One region of the Arthrobacter sp. 35/47 genome, then DNA from elsewhere that is predicted to be linked to it. Evidence: predicted binding sites of a transcription regulator. Region 1 holds the regulator's gene; each other region holds the start of a gene.
The links. Region 1 encodes HrcA, which represses chaperone genes, less so after heat shock. Its sites were predicted from a motif close to TTNGCACTCGNNNNNNNCGAGTGCNAA; they were not measured.
Positions count from the first base shown of each region.

Region 1 (7,515 bases):
GGAACGCGCCTTCGATCATCGCGAGGGCTTCATCGTTGGCACCCAGCGACTGCACCATCTGGTCCGCCGAATCGAATTGGACAACCCGGCTGTCCAGGCCCGCTGCCCCCATACCCACTGCAGAATCCGTCATAGTATCGGCCCGCGGGCCTTCCATCTCTCCTTGTGCCGCCGGAATCACCGGTGATGTGCGTGTCCGGGTCCGGAACGGGCCCTGCTACTAGCGTACCGCCGCGGGCCTGCCACCGCTCGCACCAGCCCCTCGCCGGAAGCGCCTCCGGAGCAAATATCTCAGGAACGCAACGGCCCGATATCGATCGCGTTTCAGTCAGGCGGCGATTCGGGAAAAGCACCCGGCAGAGGGTGTTTCCTGTGCCAAGCTGGATTGGGAGTGCGCGCAGCAGGATCCGTTGCTGCCGACATTAACCCACAAGCGGCGGCACCTGACCCGGTGAAGCCCATCAGAGCGAACCGGCAGGATGGAACGGGAGGAGCAGGAACAGGTGTCTCCCTTCCTTCTTCCCCGATGCAGGCCCGCAGCGCCGGCGAGGGCCGCTGTCTTCGTTGCGGTGGCTCTCGCGCTCCAGGCCTGCACTGTCCAGGCGCCGACCGGCCCTGACGCGGCGATCACCTCTGAAGCGGAAGTGCTGCTGGAATCCGCGGCGAGTATGCCCGAAGTTGCCCTGCGAAGCCCCGCTGCCGTGGACGCCGCTCCCCTTCTTCCCGTGTATTGGCTGGGCGACCGGAACGGGCTTCTGTACCGGGAATTCCTCCCCGCCGAGTCGACGGGGGATCCGGTTGCAGCCGCCGTCCAGGCAATGACCAGCGCCGAGCCGCTCGATCACGACTACTACAGCCCGTGGCAGCCCGCCTCGTCGGTCAACACCTCCATCTCACCGGACAACGTGATCACGGTAGATATCTCCTCGGATTCCTTCACCGCGGGAATCGATGCGGCCGCTGCCGGCCAGGCGATCCAGCAACTGGTGTACACAGCGACGGCCGCCGCAGCCAATTCGGGACTCGTCTCGGGCGGCAATCCGAGCAGTGTGCGTCTGCTGGTCGACGGCAAAGCCGGTTATACGGCGTTTGGACATATCGGCCTGGGAGCGGTGCTGCAGCGGGACGTAAGCGCAGTTGCGCCCGTCTGGATCATCAACCCGCAGGACGGATCGGTCCGCAGCGACCGCACGGTGATCATCCAGGGCAGCACGACGACGACCCACACCGGTCTTGAATGGCGCGTGCGGCGGGTGGACGGCGGCGGCGTGCCGGCGGAGGATGTGGTGGCGGGAACGGTCCCGGTGGAAGAGGGGACCGGCACGGTAGGGCTGTACGAGTTCAGCGTCGCGCTGGAACAGGGCACCTACCTCGTGGAGGTCTACGAGGGTTCAGAAACCGAGCCGGCGTCGGGGCCGGCAGAAAACGCAATCGCCGACGACAAGTTGATCAGCCTCAGCTGAGGCGCGGTTACCAGCGGCCCGAGAGCTGGTTCAGCACCGCGATCGCAGCAGGACCGGCTGTGGATGCACGGAGTACATTGCTTCCGAGCTGAACCGCAACAGCGCCCTGATTCACAAAGAGCTCGACTTCCTGCGGACTGATGCCGCCCTCTGGACCCACAATGACCGCTACAGTTGCAGCGCCCATCGCCGGCGTGCGCGCCCAGTATTGCGCAAGTGACAGCTCGGCGTCCTCATGCAGCAGGACCGGGCACTGCACTCCGGCCAGCCAGCGGGCAACTCCGCGCGAATCCAGGACGTCGAGGACCTCCGGTAGGCGGGTGCGCCGGCTCTGCTTGGAGGCAGCACGGACCAGGGATTCCCATTTCAGGCGCCCCTTGGCCGCCTTCTCGGCGCGCCACCGGACAATGCTGCGGTCCGCCTGCCACGGCAATACTGCATCGACGCCCAGTTCAGTGGCTGCCTCCACTGCCAGCTCCCCGCGGTCTCCCTTGGCAAGCGCCTGCACCAGAACAAGCCGTGTTTCAGGCGGCGGATCGAATGAAACCGCATCAACCCTTAGTACGACGGCGTCGGCCGCGGAATCAACTACGGTGCAGCTCAGACGGTGGCCGCTGCCGTCCACCACGTCGATCGACTCTCCAGTGGCGATGCGCTTCACTGTGGCGGCGTGATGGGCTTCCGCGCCCCGCAGCGTGAGGCTGGAGCCGGCAACGGCCCCCTGGACAGCGGCAGGATCCCCGAAGAAGGCCTGGTTGGTCACGGCTGCCGGTCAGAGGTTCCCGAGCCGCTCGCGCAGCCGCGCGAAGACACCCGACCCGCTGCTTGCCAGCTGGCCATCCGTGAACTGTTCGCCGCGCAGTTCAGCGAAGCGTCGGAGAAGCTCTTCCTGTGCGCCGTCGAGATTGCGCGGTGTCTCGACACTGAGGTGGACCAGGAGGTCCCCCCGCCCGTAACCACGCAGGTGTGTGACTCCGAGGCCCTTCAGGGTGATCACCTCACCGCCCTGCGTACCCGGCCGGATGGTGAGCTCCTGATCGCCGTCGAAGCTGCTCAGTGTCACCGTGGTACCGAGGGCGGCAGCCGTCATCGGGACGCTGAGCGTCGCGTGCAGATCATCTCCCTCCCGCAGGAAGGTCGGGTCGCTGTTGACCCGGATCTCCACGTACAGGTCGCCCTGCGGTCCGCCGGCCGTTCCCGCCTCGCCCTGACCGGAGAGCTGGATGCGCGTGCCTGTGGCCACCCCTGCAGGCACCTTGATGGTGAGGCTGCGGCGGGAACGGATACGGCCGTCACCGTTGCACTCATTGCAGGGATGCGGGATGACGGTGCCATACCCCTGGCAGGTACCGCAGGCCGCCGTCGTCATGACCTGGCCGAGGATGGAGCGGACGGCCCGCTGGACCTGACCGGATCCGCCGCAGATGTCGCAGGTCTTCGGCGAGGTTCCGGGTTGGGTGCAGGAACCGTCGCAGGTGGGGCAGACCGCTGCGGAGTCCACCTCGATCTTCTTGTTGGTACCGAAGACGGCGTCCTTCAGATCGATGCGGACAGCGATCAGCGCGTCCTGGCCACGCTGGGTCCGCGACGGCGGGCCGCTCGGCCCGCCTCCACCGAAGAACGTCTCGAAGATGTCGTGGAAGGCGAATCCGGAACCGGCATAGCCGCCGCCGAAGCCGTTGTCAGTACCGTTCTCATTTCCGGTGGTGTCATAGACACGCCGTTTCTGCGGGTCCGAAAGCACCTCGTAGGCGCGCGTGACCAGCTTGAACTCTTCCGCGGCGTCCGGCCCGGAATTCACATCCGGGTGGAACTTGCGGGCGAGCTTCCGGTACGCCTTCTTGATCTCTTCGCCGCTGGCATCGCGTGCAACACCAAGGACCTCGTAGTGATTACTCACTCCTGCACATCTCTTCCTGTAATTTCACCGCGTGAGCGGCTCTGGTTCATGGGCTCCGTCATCCGGTCATGATTCATCGAGGATGCGGGAAAGGTAACGGGCCACCGCTCTCACTGCGGCCATGGTTGTGGGGTAGTCCATTCTGGTAGGTCCGAGGATGCCGACCTTCGCCAGCGCGTCCGGTCCGTACCCGGTGGCAATCACGGAGGCTTCCGCGAGACCGCCGTATGGATTCTCACGACCGATCCGGACGGACACTCCAAGCGCATCCTGCTCCATTTCGGAGAGCAGGCGGAGCATCACGACCTGCTCTTCGAGCGCTTCAAGGACCGGGCCGATAGTGAGGGGGAAATCGAGCGTGGAGCGGGCGAGGTTGGCGGTGCCCGCCATGACGATGCGGTCCTCGCGGTTGGCCCCTGACAGCTGCTCGAGGCTGTGGGCGAGCGACTTGCCGAGAGCCTGCCGGGCGGGCGGAAGTTCTGCCGTGCACGCCGCAAGCTCCTGGGGCACTGACGGCAGACGCACGCCCGACACCTTCCCCAGGAAGCGATGGCGAAGGTCGGCGATCTCATCCTCCTGGGTCCCGGCAGGTACGGAAGCCACCCGCTGCTGTACTGCGCCATTCGTGGAGATCAGCACCACCAGGACACGGCCGGGTGCAAGCAGTACAAACTCGATATGCCGCACTGAGGCGGCACCAAGGTGGGGATACTGCACCACGGCCACCTGATTGGTCAGCTGGGCGAGGAGCCGGACGGTGCGGTCCAGAACGTCGTCAAGGTCATCGGCGCTTTCCAGCAGTGCGCGGATGGCGCGCTTCTCCGGGGCCGAGAGGGGCTTGACCTCGGCGATGCGGTCAACGAACAGCCGGTAACCCTTGTCGGTGGGAATGCGCCCGGAGCTGGTGTGCGGAGCCGTGATGAGGCCCTCTTCCTCAAGCAGCGCCATGTCATTGCGGATGGTCGCCGAGGACACACCGAGCCGGTGGCGTTCAACAAGGGCCTTTGAGCCGACCGGCTCGCGGGAATGCACGTAGTCCTCAACGATGGCTCGCAGCACCTCAAGCCGTCTGGGCTCGCTCATGGTTCACCTCCGATGTACTTCAACGCCGCTCTACGAGTTAGCACTCAACACGCCTAAGTGCCAAGTCTAATACGTTCGACCTGATTGTTAGCATTGGCTCTGCCTGTTCCGAAGGCAGGAATCTGCGGAAGCGAGCCAACTCACATGTCGTATCACCAGTGGGGCGCCCAGAACATCTCACAGCCCCGCCGCTCCGTCCTGGAGAAAATCGAGGCGCGCCCCGGCGTCGTGCTCGAGGATGTCCAGAGCGGATTTGTCGGTGAGATCCTCCGGACCGAGAAGTCCGGCGGGATGCACATCATGATCCTCGAGGACCGGCGGGGCAAACAACGGACCTTCCCGCTTGGATTCGGGTTCCACTTCGAGGGGTCTCCCGTGGAGATGGTGCCCGCGCTGGCGCAGCCGGCAGCCCCCGCGCGGACGGCGTCCGGTTCCGTTCGCGTTGAGGGGCACCGGGCTCGTGCGGCGCGTGCCAGCAGGATCTGGGTCGAGGGCCGCCATGACGCCGAACTGGTGGAGAAGGTGTGGGGAGACGACCTCCGGGTGGAGGGCATCGTCGTCGAGCCGCTGCATGGCGTTGACGACCTGGCCTCCGCTGTCAGGGACTTCGGGCCCTCCCCCGGGCGCCGTCTTGGCATCCTCGTGGACCATCTGCTGCCCGGCACCAAGGAAGCCCGGATCGCCGCCGAGGCCACGGCCGTTCCCGGTGCGGCAGGGAACGTGCTCATTGTCGGGCATCCCTACGTGGATGTGTGGCAGGCGGTGAAGCCGCGCGCCCTGGGTCTCCAGGAGTGGCCTGTTATCCCCCGCAGCGAGGACTGGAAAACCGGGATCCTCAGCCGGTTGGGCTGGCCGCACGGCAGCCAGGCGGATACCGCCAACGGCTGGAAGCGCATCCTCGGCGGGGTCAACAGCTACGCCGACCTTGAGCCGTCCCTGTTGGCGCGGGTGGAGGAAGTAATCGATTTCCTGACCGTTCAGGCATCCGAAGCGTAATCTGCGCGGCCCGACCGGCGGAATGCTACTCCGCACGGTCCGTCAACCAAGTACCCTTAGGAAGTAAACCCTGCGCAAAGCGCGGTGAAGTCCCACAGTCGACAGGAATGTTCGTTGTCTAACAGTGCAGACCGGAACGGTGATGCGAAGTCACGTCCGGCACCCCGGGAGGAAGTCCCTCTTCAGGGTGCCAGCTCCAGTGCTCCACCGCTGACGCCGTCCGAGGACCGCCAGTGGGCGACGCTCGCGCACTTTCTCGGAATCCTCGGGTTTGTGCCCTCGCTGGTCATCTTCCTGATCTTCCGTGACCGGGGCCCTTTCACCGAACAGGAAGCCAAGGAAGCATTCAACTTCACCTTCCCGCCGAGCCTCGCTGCGGGCGTGTGCCTGCTGCTGTCCCTGATACCCGGAATCGGCGGGATCTTCGCAGTGCTGAACGCGCTCATCTGGGTCACCCTGGCAGGCTTCGCCGTTGCGGCGGGAATCCAGGTCAACCGCGGCAGGCCGTACCGGTACCCGTACAACCTGCGGCTGTTCCACTAAACGGTCAATCAACCGGTCAATCCGGCAGCGTCAGTCCGGCAGCAGGCGGCGCACCACGGCGTCAGCCAACAGCCGTCCGCGGTTACTCAGGCGCACCACGCCGCGGAATGCTTCCCGGGGCTCGATCAGACCGTCGGCAATGAGCCCGGCCACGGCATTACGACCCGCCGGATTCAGGTCCGCCGTCGGATAGCCCTCCGCCAGCCGCGTGCGCAGGAGTACGTCCTCAACGTAGCGGGCGCCGTCATCCAGGGTCTCCCTTCCCGCAGCCGGAGACTCGCCGGCCTCAAGCCGCTGCGCATAGGCGGTGGGATGCTTGACGTTCCACCATCGCGTCCCGCCCAAATGGGAGTGCGCACCGGGGCCGGCCCCCCACCAGTCGTGACCCTTCCAGTACGCGAGGTTGTGGCGGCACCGGTCCTCATCGGTGCGCGCCCAGTTGCTCACCTCGTACCAGGACATGCCCGCGGCCTGCAGCGCGCATTCGGCGAGTTCATATTTGTCGGCGTGATCATCGTCGTCGACCGCAGGAACCTGGCCGCGCCGGATCCTGCGTGCCAGGGCCGTGCCCTCCTCGATAATGAGTGCATACGCGGACAGGTGATCGGGTTCCAGGCTGAGTGCCGCGTCGAGGGATGCGCTCCAGTCCTGAAGCTTTTCCCCCGGAGTTCCATAGATCAGGTCGAGGCTCACCTTGAGGCCTGCCTCCCGCGCCCATTGAACAGCCAACGGCACCCGCTCCGGGGAATGGGTCCGGTCGAGCACCGCCAGGACATGGGGCACCGCGGACTGCATGCCGAAGGACACCCTGGTGAAACCGGCCGCAGCCAGCTCCTCAAGCGAGGCCGGCGTCACCGAGTCGGGATTTGCTTCCGTAGTCACCTCGGCCCCGGGTCGCAGCCCCCAGAGGGTCCTCGCCGTCGTGAGGACACGGGCAAGGTCCCCCGAGGGCAGGAGGGTAGGCGTGCCCCCGCCGAAGAACACGGTGTCAAGGGGGCGGCCGGTCACACCGGACCGGTCCAGTGCGCCTGCCGCAAACTCCAGCTCACGCTGCACCGTGGGCGCGTAATTGGCCTGCGATGCTCCCCCGCCGAGCTCGGCCGCGGTATAGGTGTTGAAATCACAGTAGCCGCAGCGGACGGCGCAGAACGGTATGTGGACGTACAGTCCGAAGTCCCGGTTGCTGCTGCCCGCGGCAGCCGAAGAGGGCAGCACGCCGTCCGACGGCGCGGGGTCGCCGAGGGGAAGCGCGCTAGGCATACCTGCCCCCGGACTGGAGTACTTCCGTCACTTCCTGGCTTTGTCCTTGGACTCGTCCGACGACAGGGCGGCAATGAAGGCTTCCTGGGGAACTTCCACCCGCCCCACCATCTTCATGCGCTTCTTGCCCTCTTTCTGCTTTTCGAGCAGCTTGCGCTTACGGGTGATGTCACCGCCATAGCATTTGGCGAGCACGTCCTTGCGGATCGCCCGGATGTTCTCCCTCGCGATGATGCGGGCGCCGATGGCTGCCTGGATGGGCACCTCGAA
Region 1 covers NZ_KI914584.1:58,319-65,833, reverse strand. The annotation lists gene X803_RS0103375 (PhoH family protein) at 1-133, opposite strand, end outside; gene X803_RS17525 (GerMN domain-containing protein) at 504-1,463, shown strand; gene X803_RS0103365 (16S rRNA (uracil(1498)-N(3))-methyltransferase) at 1,471-2,226, opposite strand; gene dnaJ (molecular chaperone DnaJ) at 2,236-3,363, opposite strand; gene hrcA (heat-inducible transcriptional repressor HrcA) at 3,430-4,446, opposite strand; gene X803_RS0103350 (DUF3097 family protein) at 4,591-5,442, shown strand; gene X803_RS0103345 (DUF4870 domain-containing protein) at 5,557-5,985, shown strand; gene hemW (radical SAM family heme chaperone HemW) at 6,016-7,245, opposite strand; gene lepA (translation elongation factor 4) at 7,273-7,515, opposite strand, start outside.

Region 2 (7,515 bases), on a different contig from region 1:
GACGTAGAGGAACTGCCCGACCGGCTGCGCCCGGACAATGATCTGGCCGACAACCCAGATCAGGGCGATCACCTCCGCGCCGTACTGGAGGGCGTCTGCGGCGAGCTGCCGGGGAATGTACCTTCGCTGGAATTCCAGCCGCCGCAACTCATCGGCATCCCGCAGCCGTGACCTCAGGTCCATCAGGTAACCCACAATCCCGTACAACCGCATCTCGGCGATGTGCTGCGGACGCATGAGATTGGTTTCGATCATGCGGCGCTGCCGGCGGGAGTCGACCTGCGTGTTCCAGTGGGCCATCTGTTCGCGTGAGAGGCGGAACTGCAGGTAGACGCTGGGCACAATGGCCACCAGCACGATCAGCGCAACCCACCAGCTGACCAGCAGCAGTGCGCCGATGGCGAGCACCACCGACACCAGTTGGGTGAAGATGGCGGCGATCCGGTCGAGGACCCGCGAGTAGGAATCGGAGAACCTGCGGGCGCGATCGTACAGATCGACGGTTTCCTTGTCGTCATAGCGCCAGAACTCGAGTGCGAGAAACCGCTCATACATGAGGTCGCCGACAATCGCGCCCACCCGGAAACTGAGCACCTGCTGGATATAGCGGTCGACGCCGTTGAACCCTCCCCACAGCAGCCCGAGCACCGCGGTGATCACCACATACACGATGGCCTGTCCCCCGGCGTCGGGATTGCCGGCGTACGCTTCGGCGAGCGCCGTCGTCGTCAGTGCTGCAAAGTAGGTGGTGACCAGCGGAAGGACCGCGGCAATGACCGAGCCGACCGCCTTCATGACGACGCCGCCCGGCGACGCCTTGATGCTGACCTTCAGCACCTGCCCGACGGCGCGCGCATAGGGGCGCAGCGCCAGCCGTCCGCGTGCCTGGCGAGGCGGTCGCAGGGATTCATCGCTCATGCGCGTGACGGCCGCCGTCGCCCCTGCTGTGGACTGTTACTTGGAACCGTAGTTGGGGGCTTCCACGGTCATCTGGATGTCGTGGGGGTGGGATTCCTTGAGGCCGGCCGACGTGATCCGGACAAACTTGCCCTTCGCCTTGAGTTCCGGGATGGAACGGGCTCCGGTGTAGAACATGGTCTGGCGCAGGCCACCGACCAGCTGGTAAGCCACCGAGGAGAGCGGCCCGCGGTAGGCCACGCGGCCTTCGACGCCTTCGGGGATGAGCTTGTCATCACCGGTGACGTCGGCCTGGAAGTAGCGGTCCTTGGAGTAGGAGGTGTTCTTGCCGCGGGTCTGCATCGCCCCGAGCGAGCCCATGCCGCGGTACGTCTTGTACTGCTTGCCGTTGACGAAGACCAGTTCCCCCGGCGCTTCGGCGGAACCGGCCAGCAGCGAACCCAACATGACGGTGTCGGCGCCGGCCACCAGGGCCTTGCCGATGTCCCCCGAGTACTGGAGGCCGCCGTCGGCGATCAGCGGTACGCCTGCGGGAATGGCTGCCTTCGCTGATTCGTAGATGGCGGTCACCTGCGGGACGCCGACGCCGGCCACCACGCGGGTGGTGCAGATGGAACCGGGGCCCACGCCCACCTTGATGCCGTCAGCGCCCGCGTCGATCAGGGCCTGGGCGCCCTCGCGGGTGGCGGCCTGGCCGCCGATGATGTCCACATTGGAGGCCGCCTTCTCTGCCTTGAGGCGGGCGATCATGTCGAGGACACCGGCGCTGTGCCCGTTGGCGGTGTCGACGAAGAGGGCGTCCACACCGGCGTCGACCAGTGTCATGGCGCGCTCCCAGCCGTCGCCGAAGAAACCGATGGCGGCGCCGACGCGGAGGCGGCCCTCGTCATCCTTGGTGGACAGCGGATACTGCTCCGCCTTGGTGAAGTCCTTGACCGTGATGAGGCCGCGCAGGATGCCGTTCTCATCAACCAGGGGGAGCTTTTCGATCTTGTTCTTGCCGAGGAGGCCGATGGCGTCCTCTCCGCTGATACCCACGTGGCCGGTGACCAGCGGCATGGGGGTCATGACTTCGCGGACCAGCCGATGCCCGAACTCGGACTCCGAGACGAAGCGGGTGTCGCGGTTGGTGACGATGCCGAGGAGCCTGCCCTCGCCGTCGACCACGGGAAGGCCCGAGACGCGGTAGTGGCCGCAGAGGTCATCGAGTTCGCGGAGGGTGGCGTCGGGGCCGATGGTGACGGGGTTGGTGATCATGCCGGACTCGCTGCGCTTGACGCGGTCCACCTGCTCGGCCTGGTCAGCGATGGAGAGGTTGCGGTGGATCACGCCGAGGCCGCCCTGGCGTGCCATCGCGACGGCCATGCGTGCTTCGGTGACGGTGTCCATGGCGGAGGACAGCAGGGGGGTCTGGACGGTGATCCGCTTCGAGACCCGTGAGCTGGTGTCTGCCTCCGAGGGGATGACGTCGGTGTGTCCGGGAAGGAGCAGGACGTCGTCGTAGGTCAGCCCGACAAAGCCGAAGGGATCGTGGGACGGTGATACGTTCGACAGTTCGCTCAACGCGGCGCCTCTTTCGGGGGGATGCTTGGAGTGATCGCCGGTGCGGTGGACCAGCGCTTTCCGGCTTCTATCGTAGAACGAATGCGGTGCAGCCCCTATTCCGATGACCGGTTTCCGGGTGTGAAAAGGGCAACGTTCCGGCCCTCCTGGGAGGACCGGAACGTTGCCTGTGTGCTGCTCCAGCGGTCATGACCGCTAGCGGCTGTGTGCCTTTTTAGTGGCTGTGGCCGTGCTGCTCTTCTTCTTCGACCGGCTTCTCCACCACGAGGGTTTCGGTGGTGAGAACCAGCGCGGCGATCGACGCTGCGTTGCGCAGCGCGGAGCGCGTGACCTTCACCGGGTCGATGATGCCGGCGTCGACGAGGTTCTCGTAGTCGCCGGTGACGGCGTTGAAGCCGTGTCCGACCTCAAGCTGGCCGACCTTGTCGACGACGACGTAGCCTTCGAAGCCCGCGTTCTCGGCGATCCAGCGAAGCGGCTGGACCAGAGCACGGCGGACCAGACCAACGGCGGTGGCCGCGTCGCCCTCGAGCTTGAGGACGGTGGGATCTTCGTCCAGCACCTTCGAGGCGTGGATCAGGGCAGAACCGCCGCCTGCCACGATGCCCTCTTCGAGGGCCGCGCGGGTCGAGGACACAGCGTCCTCGATGCGGTGCTTCTTTTCCTTCAGCTCAACCTCGGTGGCTGCACCGACCTTGATCACGCCGACACCGCCGGCGAGCTTGGCCAGGCGCTCCTGGAGCTTTTCGCGGTCCCAGTCGGAATCGGTGCGCTCAACCTCGGCGCGGATCTGCGAAACGCGGTCGGCAACATCCTGCTCGCTGCCGGCGCCGTCAACAATGGTGGTGTTGTCCTTGGTGACGGTGATGCGGCGGGCGGTACCCATGACCTCGAGGCCTACCTGGTCCAGCTTCAGGCCGAGATCCGGGGAAACCACCTGCGCACCGGTGAGGGTGGCGATGTCCTGGAGCATGGCCTTGCGGCGGTCGCCGAAGCCCGGGGCCTTGACGGCAACGACGTTCAGGGTGCCGCGGATCTTGTTGACCACGAGGGTGGACAGTGCTTCACCCTCGATGTCCTCGGCGATGATGAACAGCGGCTTGCCGGCCTGGAGAGCCTTCTCGAGCAGCGGCAGGAACTCCTGGAGAGAGGAGATCTTGCCGGAGTTGATCAGGATCAGGGCATCCTCGAGGATGGCTTCCTGACGCTCAGGATCGGTCACGAAGTACGGGCTGAGGAAGCCCTTGTCGAACTGCATGCCCTCGGTGAGGACCAGTTCGGTCTGCGTGGTCGAGGATTCCTCGATGGTGATGACGCCGTCCTTGCCGACCTTCTCGAAGGCCTCGGCCAGCAGGTCGCCGACTTCCTGGCTCTGCGCCGAGATGGCTGCAACGTTGGCGGTCTGCTTGCCGACAACCTCGCGGGCGTTCTCCAGCAGACGTGCGGCCACAGCCTCGATGGAAACCTCGATGCCGTGCTTCAGTGCGCCGGGAGCGGCACCTGCCGCAACGTTGCGCAGGCCTTCCTTGACCAGTGCTTGCGCGAGGACGGTGGCCGTCGTCGTGCCGTCACCGGCGACGTCGTTGGTCTTGGTGGCAACTTCCTTGGCCAGCTGCGCGCCCAGGTTTTCATACGGGTCGTCCAGCTCCACCTCACGGGCGATGGTCACGCCGTCGTTGGTGATGGTGGGGGCGCCCCACTTCTTGTCGAGGACCACGTTGCGTCCGCGCGGGCCGAGCGTCACCTTCACGGTGTCGGCCAGCTTGTCAACGCCGGCTTCCAGCTTGCGGCGGGCGGCGTCGTTAAACTCCAACTGCTTTGCCATGTTGCTTCTTTCCTTTCAGGCTTGTGCAGGGATGTGTACTTACAGGAAAGAACCCCGGCCGATGATGACCGGGGTTCTTCTGCACAACTACTTGACTACGATCGCCAGTACGTCGCGGGCGGAAAGAACCAGGTACTCCTGGCCACCGTGCTTGACTTCGGTGCCACCGTACTTGGAGTAGATGACGACGTCGCCTTCAGCCACATCAACCGGAACGCGGTTGCCGTTGTCGTCAACGCGGCCGGGGCCTACTGCGACAACTTCGCCCTCCTGGGGCTTCTCCTTCGCGGTGTCCGGAATGACCAGACCGGATGCGGTGGTCTGCTCGCCTTCCAGCGGGCGAACAACAATACGATCTTCAAGAGGCTTGATAGAGACCGACACTCGGACCTCTCCTTCACTTGGTTTGAATGGATCTGGGTATCGAGCAGGCGCTGACCGTCGTCGCGGTGCCGGTTGGCGCATCCTCGAAGGATTAGCACCCTCATAGCGAGAGTGCCAAGTCTGACTTTATGCAACGGTTAGCACTCGGTCAAGGCGAGTGCCAGAGAGGCGCGTCCCGAATGGTTCAGCACGCACCCGCTGGACCTCCAACCACGGTCCAATAGACTGAAGAGCCCGGCCCAGCCCGCCTTGCCGAAAGCCCCTCCCGAAACGCCGAAAGCGATACCGTGACCCAGAACCTCCTCGAGCCCGTCCTGACTCCCGAGGGCTGGGAACTGCTCAACTCGCTCGGACCCTACTCGGAATCGGACAGTCTCCGGCTCAACGAGCAGCTGCGCGCCGCCGGCCACTCCCCCGAGGTGGTCAACGCCGCCCTGACCCAGTCACGGCTGCGCGCCAAGGCCCAGGCCAAGTTCGGTCCCTTCGCGTCCCGGATGCTGTTCACCCCCGCCGGCCTGGAACAGGCAACCCGGCTCACCGTCGCCGCGCGCCATGCCCAACGCTATGTGACCGCCGGCCTGCAGAAGGTCGCCGACCTGGGCTGCGGTGTCGGTGCCGATTCGATGGCCCTTGCCACCCTCGAACGCGACGTCACCGCCGTCGAACTGGATGAGACCACCGCAGCCGCGGCCACCATGAACCTGCTGCCGTGGTCCAACGCCACGGTGGTCAACGCTGACGCCTCAGCCGTTGACCTGACCGATTACGACGGCGTCTGGCTGGATCCCGCACGGCGGACCACCTCCAGCTCCGGCACCAGGCGGCTGTTCGATCCGGAAGCGTTCTCGCCGCCCCTCTCCTTTGTCGAGGGACTCGCGGACACCGGCATGCCGGTCGGCGTGAAGCTCGGACCGGGCATCCCCCACGACGCCGTCCCCTCCAACTGCGAAGCCCAGTGGGTGTCGGTGGACGGTGACGTCGCCGAAGTGGTCCTCTGGTTCAACGCGCTGCGCCGCGACAACGTCCGGCGCAGTGCCCTGCTCATCGGCGCTGACGGTGCCACGGAGCTCACCAGCAATTCGGACTTCGGCGAGGACGACGACGCCGCTGTCGGCCCGGTGGAAGGGTACCTTTACGAGCCGGACGGTGCTGTGATCCGGGCGGGGCTGGTGGCGGACGTCGCCCGCTCCATCGGCGGGCATCTGGTCGACCCGCACATCGCCTACATCTGCGCTCCGGATCCGGTGGACACACCGTTCGCACGTGCCTATCGCGTCCTCGATGTCCTGCCCTACAACGTCAAAACGCTCAAGGCCTGGGTCAAGGCGAACAGCATCGGCGTCCTCGACATCAAGAAACGCGGAACCTCGGTCACCCCGGAGGAACTGCGCAAGCAGCTCCTGGCCGGCACAAAGAAAGCCACCAACAAGGCCACGCTGGTACTGACGCGGATAGGCGAGGAGCGGATCGCCGTCGTCGTCGATCCGGTCCTGGGGTGAATGCCCGTCCGGCAGGGTTGCCGGGCATGGGGCGTCGGGGGAACCTGAGAAGAAACTACGCCGGCTGCCGCGAGAACTCTCCGGCCGCCCGGATCTGCTCAGCCGTGGGCCGGACCCCGGTGTAGAGCACAAACTGCTCGGCAGCCTGCAGCGCAGCAACTTCGGCACCGGTGATGACCGACCGGCCCGTCCGGCGGGCAGCCCCGATGAGCGGCGTCTCCGACGGCAGCGCGACGACATCAAACACCAGCGACGCCGCAGCGACCGCCTCGTCGCTGAAGGACTGCACGTCCTCGTCCCGCCCTGCCATGCCCAGTGGGGTCACGTTGATCAGCAGGTCAGCGGCCGAGGTGCCCGGCTCCGCCTGCCACCGGAACCCGTACAGGCCCGCCAGATGCCGTCCGGCCTCCTCATTCCGCGCCACTATGGTGACGTTGCTGAACCCGGCATCCCGCACGGCCGCCGCAACCGCCTTGGCCATCCCGCCGGATCCGCGCAACAGAACCGACGACGACGGCGTCACCTCCGAACGCTGTTTGATCAGTTCCGCGACGGCGAGGTAGTCGGTGTTATAGGCGGTGAGGACGTCGTCGTCGTTCACTATCGTGTTCACCGAGTCGATGGCGAGCGCAGAGGGATCCATCCGGTCCACCAGGGATATGACATCTTCCTTGAACGGCATGGAGATGGCGCATCCGCGGATCCCCAGGGCGCGCACACCGCCGATGGCGGCCGGGAGGTCCGTGGTGGTGAAGGCCTTGTAGACGTAGTTCAGGCCCAGCTCGTCATACAGCCAGTTGTGGAAGCGGGTGCCAAGGTTGCTGGGCCTTGCGGCGAGGGAGATGCACAGGGCCATGTCTTTGTTCAGGATCGGCACCCGTCAATTATGCTCCGGCCCCACCACGTCCCCAAGCGCGGAGCCGTCGCCGTACTTGCCGGCCGGAATAATGCTGAGTTTCCCGTTGGTCTCCAGCACTATGGCGGCAATCTGCGAGAGGTCTCCATTGCCCTGCATGCGGACCGCCTGAAGAAGCTCTGACTCAGTCAGCCGGTTCCGCCTGAGCTCCGGTTCCTGGATCCGGCCGTCCCTGAAGAGGAGAACCGGACGGGAGGTTAGTGCCTGCCTGGATGCCGGCCAGCGGGACGAGACGAAGGCAACCAGGTACTGCAACGCGGCCAGCAGTCCAAGCGCGGCCGCTCCTTCAGCCCAGGAAACGTTGGCGTTGAGCAGGATGGTTGCGAGTGTGGAGCCGAAGGCAACAGTGACAACGAAGTCGAAGATGTTGAGCTGGCTGAGAGTCCGCTTGCCCGAGACCCGGAGGATCA
Region 2 covers NZ_KI914620.1:30,143-37,657, reverse strand. The annotation lists gene X803_RS0116315 (ABC transporter ATP-binding protein) at 1-918, opposite strand, end outside; gene guaB (IMP dehydrogenase) at 955-2,481, opposite strand; gene groL (chaperonin GroEL) at 2,696-4,306, opposite strand; gene groES (co-chaperone GroES) at 4,394-4,690, opposite strand; gene X803_RS0116295 (class I SAM-dependent methyltransferase) at 4,978-6,189, shown strand; gene X803_RS0116290 (shikimate 5-dehydrogenase) at 6,245-7,066, opposite strand; gene X803_RS0116285 (DUF421 domain-containing protein) at 7,070-7,515, opposite strand, start outside.
Region 2: groES (co-chaperone GroES) is a predicted target of HrcA. The motif match lies at 4,828-4,854, and genes of this name have one in related genera.

Region 3 (7,515 bases), on a different contig from region 1:
GTGGTGCCGGCGCTGGCACGTTCACGGCAGGTCATCGCGTTCGGCGATGACCGGCTCGGCGGCCCGCGCAGCTTCACCGTGTCGGTGGGGGACGAGCGCCGCAATGCGCCCGAGCACCTTCCGAGCGCCTACCGGGCGCTCGCCGCGGTATTGCCTTCACTGGCCCTGCGGGATGTCTACCGCGGGGTGGACAAGGATCTGTCGGACTTCCTCAGCGAACGTTTCTATGACGGCGAGCTGACACGGCTGCCTTCCGGTTCTGAGATCACCGGGCTGGAGCGCCCCTTCAGGGTTGAGTACCTGCCGGACGGAACCGGCATGCCGAGCTCGGATCACGACGGCGTCGAGAGCGTGGCCGCGGAGGTAACCCGCGTTGTGGACCTCGTCTTCGAACACATCCGGCACCGGCCGAGTTACTCGCTGGCCGTTGTCACCGCGAGCGCCCGCCATGCCCAGCGCGTGGGTGAAGCTGTACGGCTCTTCATGGCCGACGCTCCGTGGGCGGCGGATTTCTTCAAACCCGGCAACGAGTCCTTCCGGGTGGTCCCGGTGGACCGCGCTGCAGGGCTTACCCGCGACGCCGTGATTTTCTCGCTGGGATTCGGACGGACGCCGCACGGACGTGCGCTGCACAACTTCGGGCCGCTCTCGGCTCCGGACGGCCGCGGGAAGTTTGTCACGGCCATGACCCGCGCCAGGTACCGCCTTCACGTACTGACCTGTTTCCAGCCCGGTGATCTGGATCCGGAACGGCTGGGACACGGCGCACTGGACTTCTACGAACTCCTGCGCATGGAACTTTCCGGGGACGCAGCGCAGGCCTCGTCCGCCGATGGTGATGCCGCCAACCAGGATCCGCTGGTCGCGGATCTTGTGGAGCGGCTGCGCTACCGGGGAGCGGCTGTCCGCAGCAACTACGACGGCGTACTGGACATCGTGGCGGGGGCCGGGACAGGCGTGCCTGCCACCGACGACGAACCTGAGCTGTTCATTCCTCCCGTAGCCATCGAGTCCGACGGTTCCGACCGCTACCGGAGCATGAGCGTGCGGGAGCGCAGCAGGCTGCGCCCCCAACTGCTCGAACGCATGGGCTGGCGTTATATGCCGCTGTGGACCATTGAGGTGTTTACCGATCCGGAGGGCTGCGCCGAACTGATTTCGGGGTATCTTGGCCTGGAGCACAACGGCCGGGAGATTGCGCGCAGCGGCGCGCAGGGGCCACGGGAAGGAAGCGGGGCAACCATGGAACCCGGAACCGGGAACAGCGGAGAATCCGAAGGAAGACCCACGGGAGACAGCGCGGCGGAGGACACGCCGGCCGAGCCTGCGGCGGCGCAGCCAAGTTCCGCCGAAACCACCAGTACCGCACCCCATGGTGACGTGATTCCGCAGCGCGCCGCCGAGGATGACCCGCGCTCCTGGAATGAAGAAGACGGCAACCACGACGAGTGGCTGAAGGAGCAGAAGCCGCCGCACTGGAGCTAGCACGCGAGGTGCGTTCTATGACCAAGGGGCGCCAGCGACTCTGAACCGCTAGTCCCCGGACGCGGCAGTCAGAACGAGGTGGACCTGACCGCTGCTTGAGGCTCCCGCCAGAGCAGCGGCTTCATCCGGAGCGGCTGCAACCACCACCAGGCCGTCTTCGGCACCCTGCGGCGCGCTGAACGGTCCCGTGCCCGATTCCTCTGACGTCCACAGCACCGGCAGCCCTCGGGCGAGAACCGTGTTCTTCGCCGATACTTCAAACCCGTTACCCGTGCTGAGCACCACATCGACACGCTGCCCTGCGGAGAGAAGCTGCACGGTGGAGGCGTCAGCAGGACGCAGCGGCACAGCGACAGTGCCCTCCGGACTGCCGGCAAGGAGCCCGGCCCCCACCAGGAAGTTCTCGGCGAGCACATCACCGGCGTAGACGGGGGTGGCGAGTTGCTGCCCTGCCACCAGCTCGAACGAGTCAAAGGAGTGTTCCGGGACGGCAGCGCCGGGCAGCTCCACCATGGCGAGTTGCTCCGGTGCCAGCACCGTGCCGACCGGAAGGTCCGATGACGCGGCGACCACCTGCACGGTCTCGGGTTCAGGGGGCAGCAGCGCTTCGACGGCGAATCCGGCGGCTGCGCAGAGGAAGGCGGCCGCCAGAAGACGGCGTTTGCGGAATAGAAAGGCGTGGAGGCGACTCTGCAACCGGGCGCAGGTGTTTGCTGGTTCAGGCATGCCTCAACGCTAGGATCACTGCGATCTCAGCGGCGTGGGAATCCGCCGTATGTGGACAACCCGCCCCGAGTCAGGCGGGCGTGGCGGCGTCAGGCAGACGTGGCGGCCGCGGCTGCTGCCTTCCCGGATGCTCCGGAGGAGGACGTCGAGGAGGTCGCTGCTTTGCCCTCTGCACCCGTGGCTGCCGGGGCCGACTTGGAAGCAGTGCCGGGTTCAACCGACGAGGACGAGGAGCGTGAGTCTGTCCGGTAGAAGCCGGAACCCTTGAAGACCACGCCTACGCTGTTGAACTTCTTGCGCAGCAGGCCCTCACACTCGGGGCAGACCGTCAGGGAGTCATCTGAAAATGATTGCTGGACATCGAAGGCGTGGCCGCAGTCCCTGCAAGCGTAGGCATATGTAGGCATCGACAATCCTCCTGGAGAAGCGCTGTTCGTGGACGGGTCCGTTGCCGAGTGTCTGCAGAACCTTGGCACTCCACCCTTCCGAGTGCCAATTCTACACTGCTTCCTTCGCTGGTGCGGAGCTGGCGCGGAAACGACCCTCAGCCCACGCTGTGAAGGCCGGACGGGGTGAAGACACCGTTCAGTGGCATGTCGAGCGGTGTGGTTTCGATGATGCCGGGAGCGAGCAGTTCCTCGTCGTACACGTAGCCCAGCCTGTCGGCGTCGGGCTGCTCAAGGCGCAGCTGCGCGAGGAAGCGGTCGTAGTAGCCGCCGCCCTGGCCGATCCTGTTTCCCCGCACATCCATGCCGAGCCCCGGCACCAGCACCAGCCGGAACGGCATCACGGCGGTGAAATGCCGGCGCTCCCCAACCGGCTCCCACAGGGGTGCCCGCGGGCTTTTGGCGAGCTCGACGCCCGGCTTCCAGCTCACCCAGCTCAGTTGGTACTGCGCTTCGCACACCGGTACCACGACGTCGTAGCCAGCCTCGATCAGGGCCGGCAGCAGTTCACCGGTGCCGGGCTCAGGCGGCACGGACAGGTAGGCGGCGATACATCCGGTGCCCGGAGCGGCCTGCAGCCATCGGAGCACCTGGTCCGCGAGGGCGGCGGCGGCGGTGTGCTGCTCCTGCCCCGAAAGCCGGCGACGCCGCTCCCGGAGCGTCTGCCGCAGTTCCTCCTTGCGGGATGTGGGGGTGGATACGGGGCTCGGCAGGGGTGCGGGGGAGTCCATGGTGGCACTGTACCGCTAGTACCCGGCGTAGCACGTGCGTCGGATTGGCGGCCAATTCTGTACTGTGGTGGCATGACTGAGCGACCAAGAGTGAACAAGGCCGTCATTCCCGCTGCGGGCCTGGGTACAAGGTTCCTGCCGGCCACCAAGGCAATGCCCAAGGAAATGCTGCCGGTCGTGGACCGGCCTGCCATCCAGTACGTGGTCGAGGAAGCTGTGGGTGCAGGCATCGACAACATCCTCATGATCACCGGGCGCAACAAGAGGTCGCTTGAGGATCACTTCGACCGGGTGCCGTTCATCGAGCAGACCCTGGAAGCGAAGGGCGATCTCGAGAAGCTGGCCTCCGTCCGCCGCGCCTCGGAGCTCGGCGATATCCACTACCTGCGCCAGGGTGATCCCAAGGGCCTCGGGCACGCAGTGCTGCGTGCGCGCCTCCACGTCGGAGCTGAGCCCTTTGCCGTCCTGCTCGGTGATGACCTGATCGATGAGCGGGATGTGCTGCTCGAAACCATGATCGACGTCCAGGCGAAGACCGGCGGGTCCGTGATCGCCCTGATCGAGGTTGACCCGGATCAGATCAGCTCCTACGGCTGTGCGGACATCTCCCCGATCGACGGCGAGGACTATGTGCGCGTCAACGAGCTGGTGGAGAAGCCTGCCGCAGACGAGGCGCCCTCCAACCTGGCGCTCATCGGCCGTTACGTACTTCACCCGCGGGTCTTCGACGTCCTGGAGGAAACAGGTCCGGGACGCGGCGGCGAGATCCAGCTGACCGATGCCCTGCAGACGCTTGCTGCTGCAGAGGGCGAAGGCTCCGGCGTGTACGGTGTGGTCTTCCGTGGCCGTCGGTATGACACCGGGGACAAGCTGAGCTACCTGAAGGCTGTGGTCACGCTGTCCTCCGAGCGTGACGACCTCGGACCGGACCTGCGCAAGTGGCTGCAGGAGTTCACCGCCTCCCTCGACGGCTAAACACCGACATGTGGGGCCGGTTCGCCTGGCCGGTCACCCTTGAGGCCGGCAACATCCTCCTTCGTCCGCTCCGTCACCGCGACAAGCGGGAATGGATGGAACTGCGCCAGCGCAACGCCGATTGGCTGGCGCCGTGGGAAGCGTCGAATCCGGCGCCGGGGGGTTATCTGCCGTCGTACAACGAGATGGTCCGTGCGCTGAACGCGCAGGTCCGCTCCTGCAGCGCGCTGCCGTTCGTGATCGCCGAGCGCCGGGAGGGGACCAGGCGGCCGGTCATGGTCGGCCAGCTCACCGTCTCGGGCATCATCTGGGGCTCAGCGCTGACAGCGACGCTGGGGTACTGGGTGGACAGGGAGCGCGCGGGCAGGGGAATCGCCCCCACGGCGGTCGCCCTCGCCACGGACTACTGCTTCCGGGAACTCGGCCTGCACCGGATGGAGATCAATATCCGGCCGGAGAATGAAGCGAGCCTCCAGGTGGTGCGCAAACTCGGTTTCCGGGACGAGGGAATCCGCAGGGCCTACCTTCATATCGCGGGTTCGTGGGCTGACCACCGGTCCTTCGCGCTCACCGCCGAGGAGATCCCGGGAGGGCTCCTGCGCCGGTGGCGGGAGTCAGCTCCGCGGGCCTAGCCACGAAGTTCCCGATTCGGAACCGGACACACCGCGGTGAATGAGGGCCCGAACCCCCATCTGCTCATAACGTTTTGTACGTGGACTTCTCTCTGAACAGCTCAGTTGTACTGGCGGCCATCGTCGGGCTCTGGCTCATTTGGGTCGCTCCCTACCTTCTGCGGAACCGGCAACCCCTCACGGTGCACGGATCCGCCTCCATCCCACGTCCAGGCATCACATCCGGTGACGCCGGGTTCCAAAGGAGCGTCATGACCATGTCCGCCGCCGACGAACTTCAGCCCTCATCCGCACCAGCGACTGCAGGGCATGCGGGCACCGGTTCCCCACGCAAGGCAGACCAGGCTCCGAAGCTGAAGATCCGGTGGGGGCGGCTCACGCTTGCCGCAGTCGGAACGGTCTCCCTGGCCGCTGCGCTGGTCACCTCGGTGCTTGCCGTCACCGGGCTGGTACCCTCCATCGTTCCCGTTGCGGCGCTGCTCCTCGCCGTCGCAAGCGTTGCGGTGCTGCGTACGCTCGCTGTTCGCGGCCGCCGTCGTCGGGTGGAACGCCAGGCGCCCGCAGCCGTTCAAACATCAGCGTCTCCGACGGTGGCGCCGGCTCCGGCTGTGCAGCGGCCCACGAGGCTCTTCAACGCGGAAGAGACCGGAGGCTCCGCGGCGAAGGAAGAGAACGCAAACAACGACGCCGGCACCCCCGAGGCCGCCCCCGTCCAGTTCACTGCCGCTGAACTGCGGGCGGCGGCGCTCGCCGTCGCTGCCGAATCCGGAGAGAAGCCGGCCGGCACCGGTGCACCCTGGCAGCCCGTGGACGTACCCAAACCCACCTACGTTGAAGCGCCGAAGGCAGACCGGGAAGATCCGGCTCCGCTGGACCTCCCCGAAGCACCCAAGCCGCAGGTCAAGACGCCGATCAAGAACGGTGCCGCTGCTCCGGCAGTGGAGACCCCTTCCGCGCCCCGGATGAACCTGGACGACATCCTTCAGCGCCGCCGCGCGTAGCCCGTCGGCCGCCCGCACGGTGTCGGAAGCGGACGAGCTTGCGCTGCTGGAAGGCTCCGGCATGGGAGCGGTTCTGGAAGAAGCTGCCACGGCGCTGGCCGGTCCGCTGGAGCATTGGGAACTGCGCGGTCTTCACCACCGCCCGGGCGCCGGCGTTACCGGGATCTATGCGCTCCGGTATGGGATGGCGGGAGGTTCCGTCGAAGGGTTCCTGTGCGTAACCACCAGAAGGGTTGCAGGGGACTTTCCACGCTCAGTACGGCTCGCCGGACCCGGCGGAACAGCGCTCCTGGTGTGGAGCCACCCCCACGACCCGCTCCTTCCCGGGCTCGGCTGGGCATGTGACCCGCATTCTGTCGGCCCTGCGCTCTTCGGCGTCCGCGCCGCCGGCCTGACAACCCTGGGCTACCGTCCCATGAGGCGGGCCGTGCTGCGGGCGGAGGGCGCAGGGGAGACGCGCTACCTGAAGGTGCTGCCGGCGGGCGGCGCCGCCGCACTCCGCCGGCGTCACGACCAGCTGATCAGCGCAGGACTTCCTGCGCCCCAGCCCGTCGCCTCGCCCGTCGCCGACGTTCTCGTGACCATGCCCGCTGCCGGAACGCCCCTGGCGCAGCGGTTCATGGTGAACGGCGCAGCCGAAGTCCGCCCTCGGGTCCTTATCGATCTTCTGGACCGTTTTCCGAGAACAGCCCTTGAGCTCCCGGAAAAGCAGCCCTGGTCGGCACGAGTCCGGGACTACGCCCGCGCAGCGGTGGCCGCCCTGCCGGAGGAATCAGCGCGGATCACGCGACTGGCCCTGCGGGTCGAGGAGCTGGTCCGGTCTGCACCCGCCGGCCCCATAGTCGCCACCCACGGCGATTTCCATGAGGGGAACCTCCTGGTGGCCGACGGCGGCATCACAGGAGTTCTTGACCTGGATGCTGTGGGACCGGGCCATCTGGTGGACGACCTGGGATGTTTCCTCGCGCACCTTGCGGTCCTGCCGAGTGTTGACGAACGCTATCACCACGTTCCGGACGCTGTAAGGCGTTTTCAGGAGGCCTTTGAGGAACACGTGGATCCTGCAGCGCTCCGGGCGCGTGCAGCGGGCGTAGCCCTGACCCTGATTGCGGGAGCGAGGAACACCCGTGGGCAGCAGGCCGGCGGCCGGCGCGCCGGGGCACTCGGACGGTTACAGGCGGCCGAGGCTTTCCTGGACGTGCACAGTGGCATGGAACCCGAAGTTTCATGAGAGTTTTCTCATCCCCGTTTCCTGTATCTCTCACATTGCGGCGTCATGCTTGAGCTACCGGACCCGTGGTTGTGCAGGGCACCTTCTGCCCGACCGGCCACCTCCGAAGGACCCGGGTGCGTTTCCCCCAACCGCATCCGGGTCCGCCCTTTTTCTGCCCGGCCTCCGGTAAGGGAACCGGAGGCGTGCGCCTCAGGAATCGTCGGCGACCAGCCGGTAGCCCATACCGCGAACTGTTGCGAAACGCTCGGCACCCAGTTTGTTCCGCAGGTACCGCACGTACACGTC
Region 3 covers NZ_KI914620.1:51,631-59,145, forward strand. The annotation lists partial or broken gene X803_RS20755 (AAA family ATPase) at 1-1,485, shown strand, start outside; gene cpaB (Flp pilus assembly protein CpaB) at 1,534-2,211, opposite strand; gene X803_RS0116370 (FmdB family zinc ribbon protein) at 2,301-2,618, opposite strand; gene X803_RS0116375 (5-formyltetrahydrofolate cyclo-ligase) at 2,756-3,388, opposite strand; gene galU (UTP--glucose-1-phosphate uridylyltransferase GalU) at 3,461-4,363, shown strand; gene X803_RS0116385 (GNAT family N-acetyltransferase) at 4,372-4,995, shown strand; gene X803_RS0116390 (hypothetical protein) at 5,247-5,996, shown strand; gene X803_RS20760 (phosphotransferase) at 6,058-7,227, shown strand; gene X803_RS0116400 (response regulator transcription factor) at 7,420-7,515, opposite strand, start outside.
Region 3: X803_RS0116370 (FmdB family zinc ribbon protein) is a predicted target of HrcA. The motif match lies at 2,681-2,707, and genes of this name have one in related genera.

Region 4 (5,683 bases), on a different contig from region 1:
CGCGCCCGGGATCCCGCCACAGGTGCACGAATCTTCCGGCTTTCACAACACAGAAGGCCGGCCCCCGAGGGGACCGGCCTTCTGTGTTGTCGAGCAGGTAGGGCTGGGAGCCTAGAAGCCGCCCATACCGCCCATGCCGCCCATCTCGTCGCCGCCGCCTGCGGGAGCAGCCTTCTCAGGCTTGTCCGCGACAACAGCTTCGGTGGTGAGGAACAGGCCCGCGATGGAGGCGGCGTTCTGCAGTGCGGAACGGGTCACCTTTACCGGGTCGTTGACGCCGGCAGCAAGCAGGTCCTCGTAGTCGCCGGTTGCGGCGTTGAGTCCGTGGCCTGCGGGCAGGCCGCGGACCTTCTCGATGACAACGCCGGGCTCGAGGCCTGCGTTGAAAGCGATCTGCTTGAGCGGGGCGTCGATGGCGATGCGCACGATGTTTGCACCGGTTGCCTCGTCGCCTTCCAGGTTGAGGTTGGCGAACGCCTTGGCGCCGGCCTGGATCAGGGCCACGCCGCCGCCGGCAACAATGCCCTCTTCAACAGCAGCCTTCGCGTTGCGGACAGCGTCCTCAATGCGGTGCTTGCGCTCCTTGAGTTCAACCTCGGTTGCCGCACCGGCCTTGATGACTGCAACACCGCCGGCCAGCTTGGCCAGACGTTCCTGCAGCTTCTCGCGGTCGTAGTCGGAGTCGGAGTTCTCGATCTCGGCACGGATCTGTGCAACCCGCCCGGCGATCTCCTCGGCGTTGCCGGCACCTTCGACGATGGTGGTCTCGTCCTTGGTGACAACGACCTTGCGGGCCTGGCCCAGGAGGTCGATGGTGGCGTTCTCGAGCTTGAGGCCAACCTCCTCGGCGATGACCTGGCCACCGGTGAGGATGGCGATGTCAGCGAGCTGGGCCTTGCGGCGGTCGCCGAAGCCCGGAGCCTTGACGGCAACCGACTTGAACGTGCCGCGGATCTTGTTGACCACGAGGGTGGCCAGGGCTTCGCCTTCGATGTCTTCGGCGATGATCAGCAGCGGCTTGCCGGACTGCATGACCTTCTCGAGGACAGCGACGAGATCCTTGACGTTCGAGATCTTGGAGTTGACGATCAGGATGTACGGGTCTTCGAGGACCGTTTCCTGGCGCTCTGCGTCGGTGACGAAGTAGCCGGAGATGTAGCCCTTGTCGAAGCGCATACCCTCGGTGAGCTCAAGCTCCAGCCCAAAGGTGTTGGACTCCTCGACGGTGATGACGCCTTCCTTGCCCACCTTGTCCAGAGCTTCGGCGATGAGGTCGCCGATCTGCTGGTCACCGGCGGAGATCGAAGCCGTAGCTGCGATTTCTTCCTTGGTCTCAATTTCCTTCGCGGAGGCGAGGAGTTCGGCGGTGACTGCGTCAACGGCCTTCTCGATGCCGCGCTTGAGGCTCAGCGGGTCGGCGCCGGCAGCTACGTTGCGGAGGCCCTCCTTCACGAGCGCCTGGGCGAGGACGGTTGCGGTGGTGGTTCCGTCACCGGCAACGTCGTCAGTCTTCTTGGCGACTTCCTTGACGAGCTCGGCGCCGATCTTCTCGAACGGATCGTCGAGTTCGATCTCCTTGGCGATGGAAACGCCGTCGTTGGTGATCGTGGGAGCGCCCCACTTCTTCTCAAGGACAACGTTGCGACCGCGGGGGCCCAGCGTTACCTTGACTGCATCAGCGAGGGTGTTCAACCCGCGCTCGAGGCCGCGGCGTGCCTCTTCATCAAAAGAAATGATCTTGGCCATAACGGCGTAGGTCCTTTCGGGACGGTAATGCGTATGCTGCTACCCGCCTGTGATGCCCGCGACGGACGGACGGATCCGGGAGGATCTCTGTACCTCCCGAACCAGCCCTCACCACAGAGGTTGCCTGGTTCACTCTCGGGTGCCGTCTTAGCAGTCGTCACACCTGAGTGCTAAGTCAATAATTAGCACTCACACACTGCGAGTGCAAGCTGTTCACCTGAGGGGAAACAACGACGACGGCGCGCCACCCCTTCCGGGGAGACGCGCCGTTGTTCTTCGGCAAACCGTGGGCGGGGTCAGGACGCGAGGCGCACAGCCTCCGCCTGCGGCCCCTTCTGGCCTTCCCCGATCTCGAATTCGACCCGCTGGCCCTCATCGAGTGCGCGATAGCCCTCCATCTCGATCGAAGACCAGTGCACAAAGACATCTGCCCCACCCTCATCGACAGTGATGAAGCCGTAACCCTTTTCAGCGTTGAACCATTTCACGGTTCCCTGCGCCATGTTGTTCTCCCACTATGTAGATCCCCGCGTGGCTGGTGATGGCGGGGCTGAAATACATCTAATCCCACATCGCGGGGACAGTGACGGGGAACACAGGGAATGTTATTGATCCTTAACCAGCGTGCTTATTGAAAGCCGGGGCCTACCACAACAGTGATGCCTCCCAATCCGGCTTCGCCCTGCACCGCTCCGATTCCCAGAGCTCCGGCAAGCGCTTCGGCGGTAGACCGCTGTTCTTCACCGTTATAGAGGACGATCGAACCCTGCAGCGGCTGACCGGACCAGTTGCCGATCTGGGTAACATTCCAGCCTTCGGACTGAAGGCGACCGGCCGCTGTGCTGGCCAGCCCACTGACGCTTGTCGCATTCAATACGGCAACCGGCTGCGTCCGGTCCGCGGCGGCGGCAGGCTCGGTAGTGTCCGTCACCGGTTCCTCGGCAGGTGTTGTTTCCTCGCTGGGGGTTGGCTCTGGGCCGGGTGAAGCGGGAGGTGCGGACGCCGTGGGATTGGCCGTGGGATCGGATTCCTCGCTGGGCGTGGCGCTCGCTGCGTCGCCGGCGGTGATCGAGGGCATCGGCGCCGAACTGCTGGTTTCGGGTGTGACACGGGAGGCCTGGCCGAGTCCCAGCCGGGGAAACAGGAAGTACGCAACCAGGCCGACCGCGAGCACAAGCATGCCCGCGATGACTTTCAGCACCAGGCCGCTTGAACGCGGAGGCACGAGCCGTTCGCGGTGCACTCCCTGCCTCGCGGCGGATTCCGGCACCTGGTCGAATTCGTCGCGGGGGTATTGGGTCATCTGCCGGGGAGTCCTTGGGTTGGGGTTGCGGAAAAACTAGACGTCGACGCCGAGTCGGCGCGCGGAACGGGCGCGCTGGCGGGTCGTACGTAGTCTACGCAATCTCTTCACGAGCATCGGATCGTGGGCGAGGGCCGCTTCGGTATCGATCAGCGCGTTGAGGATCTGGTAGTAGTGCGTCGCGGAGAGATCGAACATCTCACGGATGGCCTGCTCCTTGGCGCCCGAATACTTCCACCACTGGCGCTCCAGTTCGAGCATGCGCTGTTCGCGCTCCCCCAAAGCCGGCTCCCGCGTCTGTGCGGCACCATTCTGATCTGCCTGCGCTGCCGAGCCCTGCATACCCACGACACACCGTCCAATCCACCGTTTCCGCGGTATCAACTTCGTCCATGGTAGTGGCGAATCACATGCTTGTCATTTACCCGCCACCTAACCCCCTGCCCGTGCCGGCACGCAAGAATAGAGACATGCACGACGACGGCACCCCCACCCTGCCCCTGCCACCGCCCGCCGGGGAACCGATCCCGTTCGCTGCGCCTGCGGCGCTCCATGAGGTGATGGCACCTGACTGGGCTGCGGCGCTTCGCCCGGTACAGTCCGAGGTCCACGAGCTGGCCCGCGTCCTCGCCACGGAACAGCAGCGCGGGGTGCAGTTGCTGCCGCAGCCGGAATCCATCCTGCGCGCCTTCACCTACCCGCTGAGCCACGTCAAGGTTCTGATCGTGGGCCAGGATCCCTACCCCACGCCCGGCCACTCCGTAGGCCTTGCCTTCTCTGTGACGCGTCAGACGCGGCTCCCCCGCAGCCTTGCCAACATCTACAGGGAGCTTGAGGCAGATCTGGGCGCCCCCGCGCCCGCCCACGGCGATCTCTCCCCCTGGGCCGAGGAGGGAGTCCTCCTGCTGAACCGGACCCTGACGGTGCGTGCCGGAGAAACCGGCTCGCACCGTGCACTGGGGTGGAACGCTGTCACCGACGCCGCCGTGCGGGCACTGGTGGGCCGCAACCAGCCGCTGGTCGCGATCCTCTGGGGCCGTGAAGCCCAGCAGTTGAAGCCGCTGCTGGGGTCCACGCCCCTGATCGAGTCTCCCCACCCCAGCCCGCTCTCGGCCTCACGCGGGTTCTTCGGGTCGCGGCCCTTCTCCAGGGCCAATGACCTCCTCCGGAGGCAGGGCGCCGAACCGGTGAACTGGCTGCGCAGCTGACTGTCCAGCCTCAGCGGCGGCGGTTACGACGGCGTTCGTTACTGCTGAGCTTCTTGGTGAAAGGCCGCGCCAGGTTGTCGCCAAGCACCACTCCTCCGGCAATGGCCAGGATGATGGTGAGCGCGTTGAACAGCCCGATCGCGCCGGCGCCCGTCACATCGGTCTCGATCGTCAGGTCGTACATCGACCGGAAGATCGTAAGCCCCGGGTAAAGGAACATCACCGCGGGCACCGCGACCACCAGTTGCGGCGCCCCCATGCGCAGTGCCACCACACGGGCGAGCATACCGATCAAAACGGCCGCAACCGCGGGCGCCAGCCGGTAGCCCACACCCAGGTTGACCACCAGTGAGTACAGGAGGAACCCGGCGGTTCCGATGAGCGAGGTGGGGATGATCAGCGACAGGTCCGTCTGCTCGGCGACGCAGATCATCGCAATCGCTACGAAGACAAGCACCGCAACCACGGGCAGCGGATACAACGAGCCCTCCGAGGACGTGACGTCGAGTTCCGGCACGCCGATGAGCTTGCCGAACACCAGCGCGACGGCGATCCCGGACACCAGACCGGCGAACACCAGGAACGCGGACAGGAACCGGCCGGCCGCAGTCACCGGGAAGCCGTTGATGGCGTCCTGGGTTGCTGACACCAGCCGTCCTGTCGGCAGGAGAAGCAGAATGCCGCCCACCACCACGAGCGCCGGCGAAATCGGCGCCTCCAGCCACCACATCAGCATCGCAATGAACGTGACCAGGGCAGCCGACGTCGCGGTTGCAAAGAACTCCGGCACACGCCAGCGTCCCAGCTGACGTGAAAGCAGATCCACTCCGATACAGCTCGCAAACGAGATGAGCGAGCCCAGCGGTCCGCCGCCGATGAACGCCACAATGGCCGCTGCGAACACGCCGAACGCCGCAGTGACCATCCAGCGTGGGAACGGCTTCGGCCGGTGGGTGATCTCTTCGAGGCGCCGGATCGCTTCAGAGCGGTCCACGCCGCCGTCGGCGATGTCGGTCACGAGCTGGTGCACGCGTGTCAGACCGGCATAGTTGTTGGTCCAGGACCGGACTACGCGCAGAACTGTGGTCGGTGTCTGGTCCTTGGCGGAATAGTTGAGCACCACGGACTGGTTGGTGATGTCGACCTCGATGTTGTCCAGCCCAAACGCAGCGGTCACCGCGATGATGCTGGTTTCCACCTCCAGCGCACCCGCACCGTAACGGAACATTGTCTCGGCAAGGCTGAGGGCAAAGTCGAGCGTGCGGCGTGCGCCGACGTCGGGCCCTCCCACCTGGACGGTGGGATTGGCAAAGGGACTGCCGGCGAGCCGCTCAACGAGGTTCATCGCCTGCGTGGGCGGGGCTTCCCCCTGGACCAGGCGCCGGAGCATCTTGCGGGCAGCAAGCTGCGAGCGGTCGGGCCGGGC
Region 4 covers NZ_KI914592.1:205,779-211,461, forward strand. The annotation lists gene groL (chaperonin GroEL) at 112-1,746, opposite strand; gene X803_RS0107640 (cold-shock protein) at 2,043-2,249, opposite strand; gene X803_RS0107645 (LytR C-terminal domain-containing protein) at 2,375-3,049, opposite strand; gene X803_RS0107650 (DUF3263 domain-containing protein) at 3,086-3,391, opposite strand; gene X803_RS0107655 (uracil-DNA glycosylase) at 3,520-4,257, shown strand; gene X803_RS0107660 (threonine/serine exporter family protein) at 4,268-5,683, opposite strand, start outside.
Region 4: groL (chaperonin GroEL) is a predicted target of HrcA. The motif match lies at 1,894-1,920, and genes of this name have one in related genera.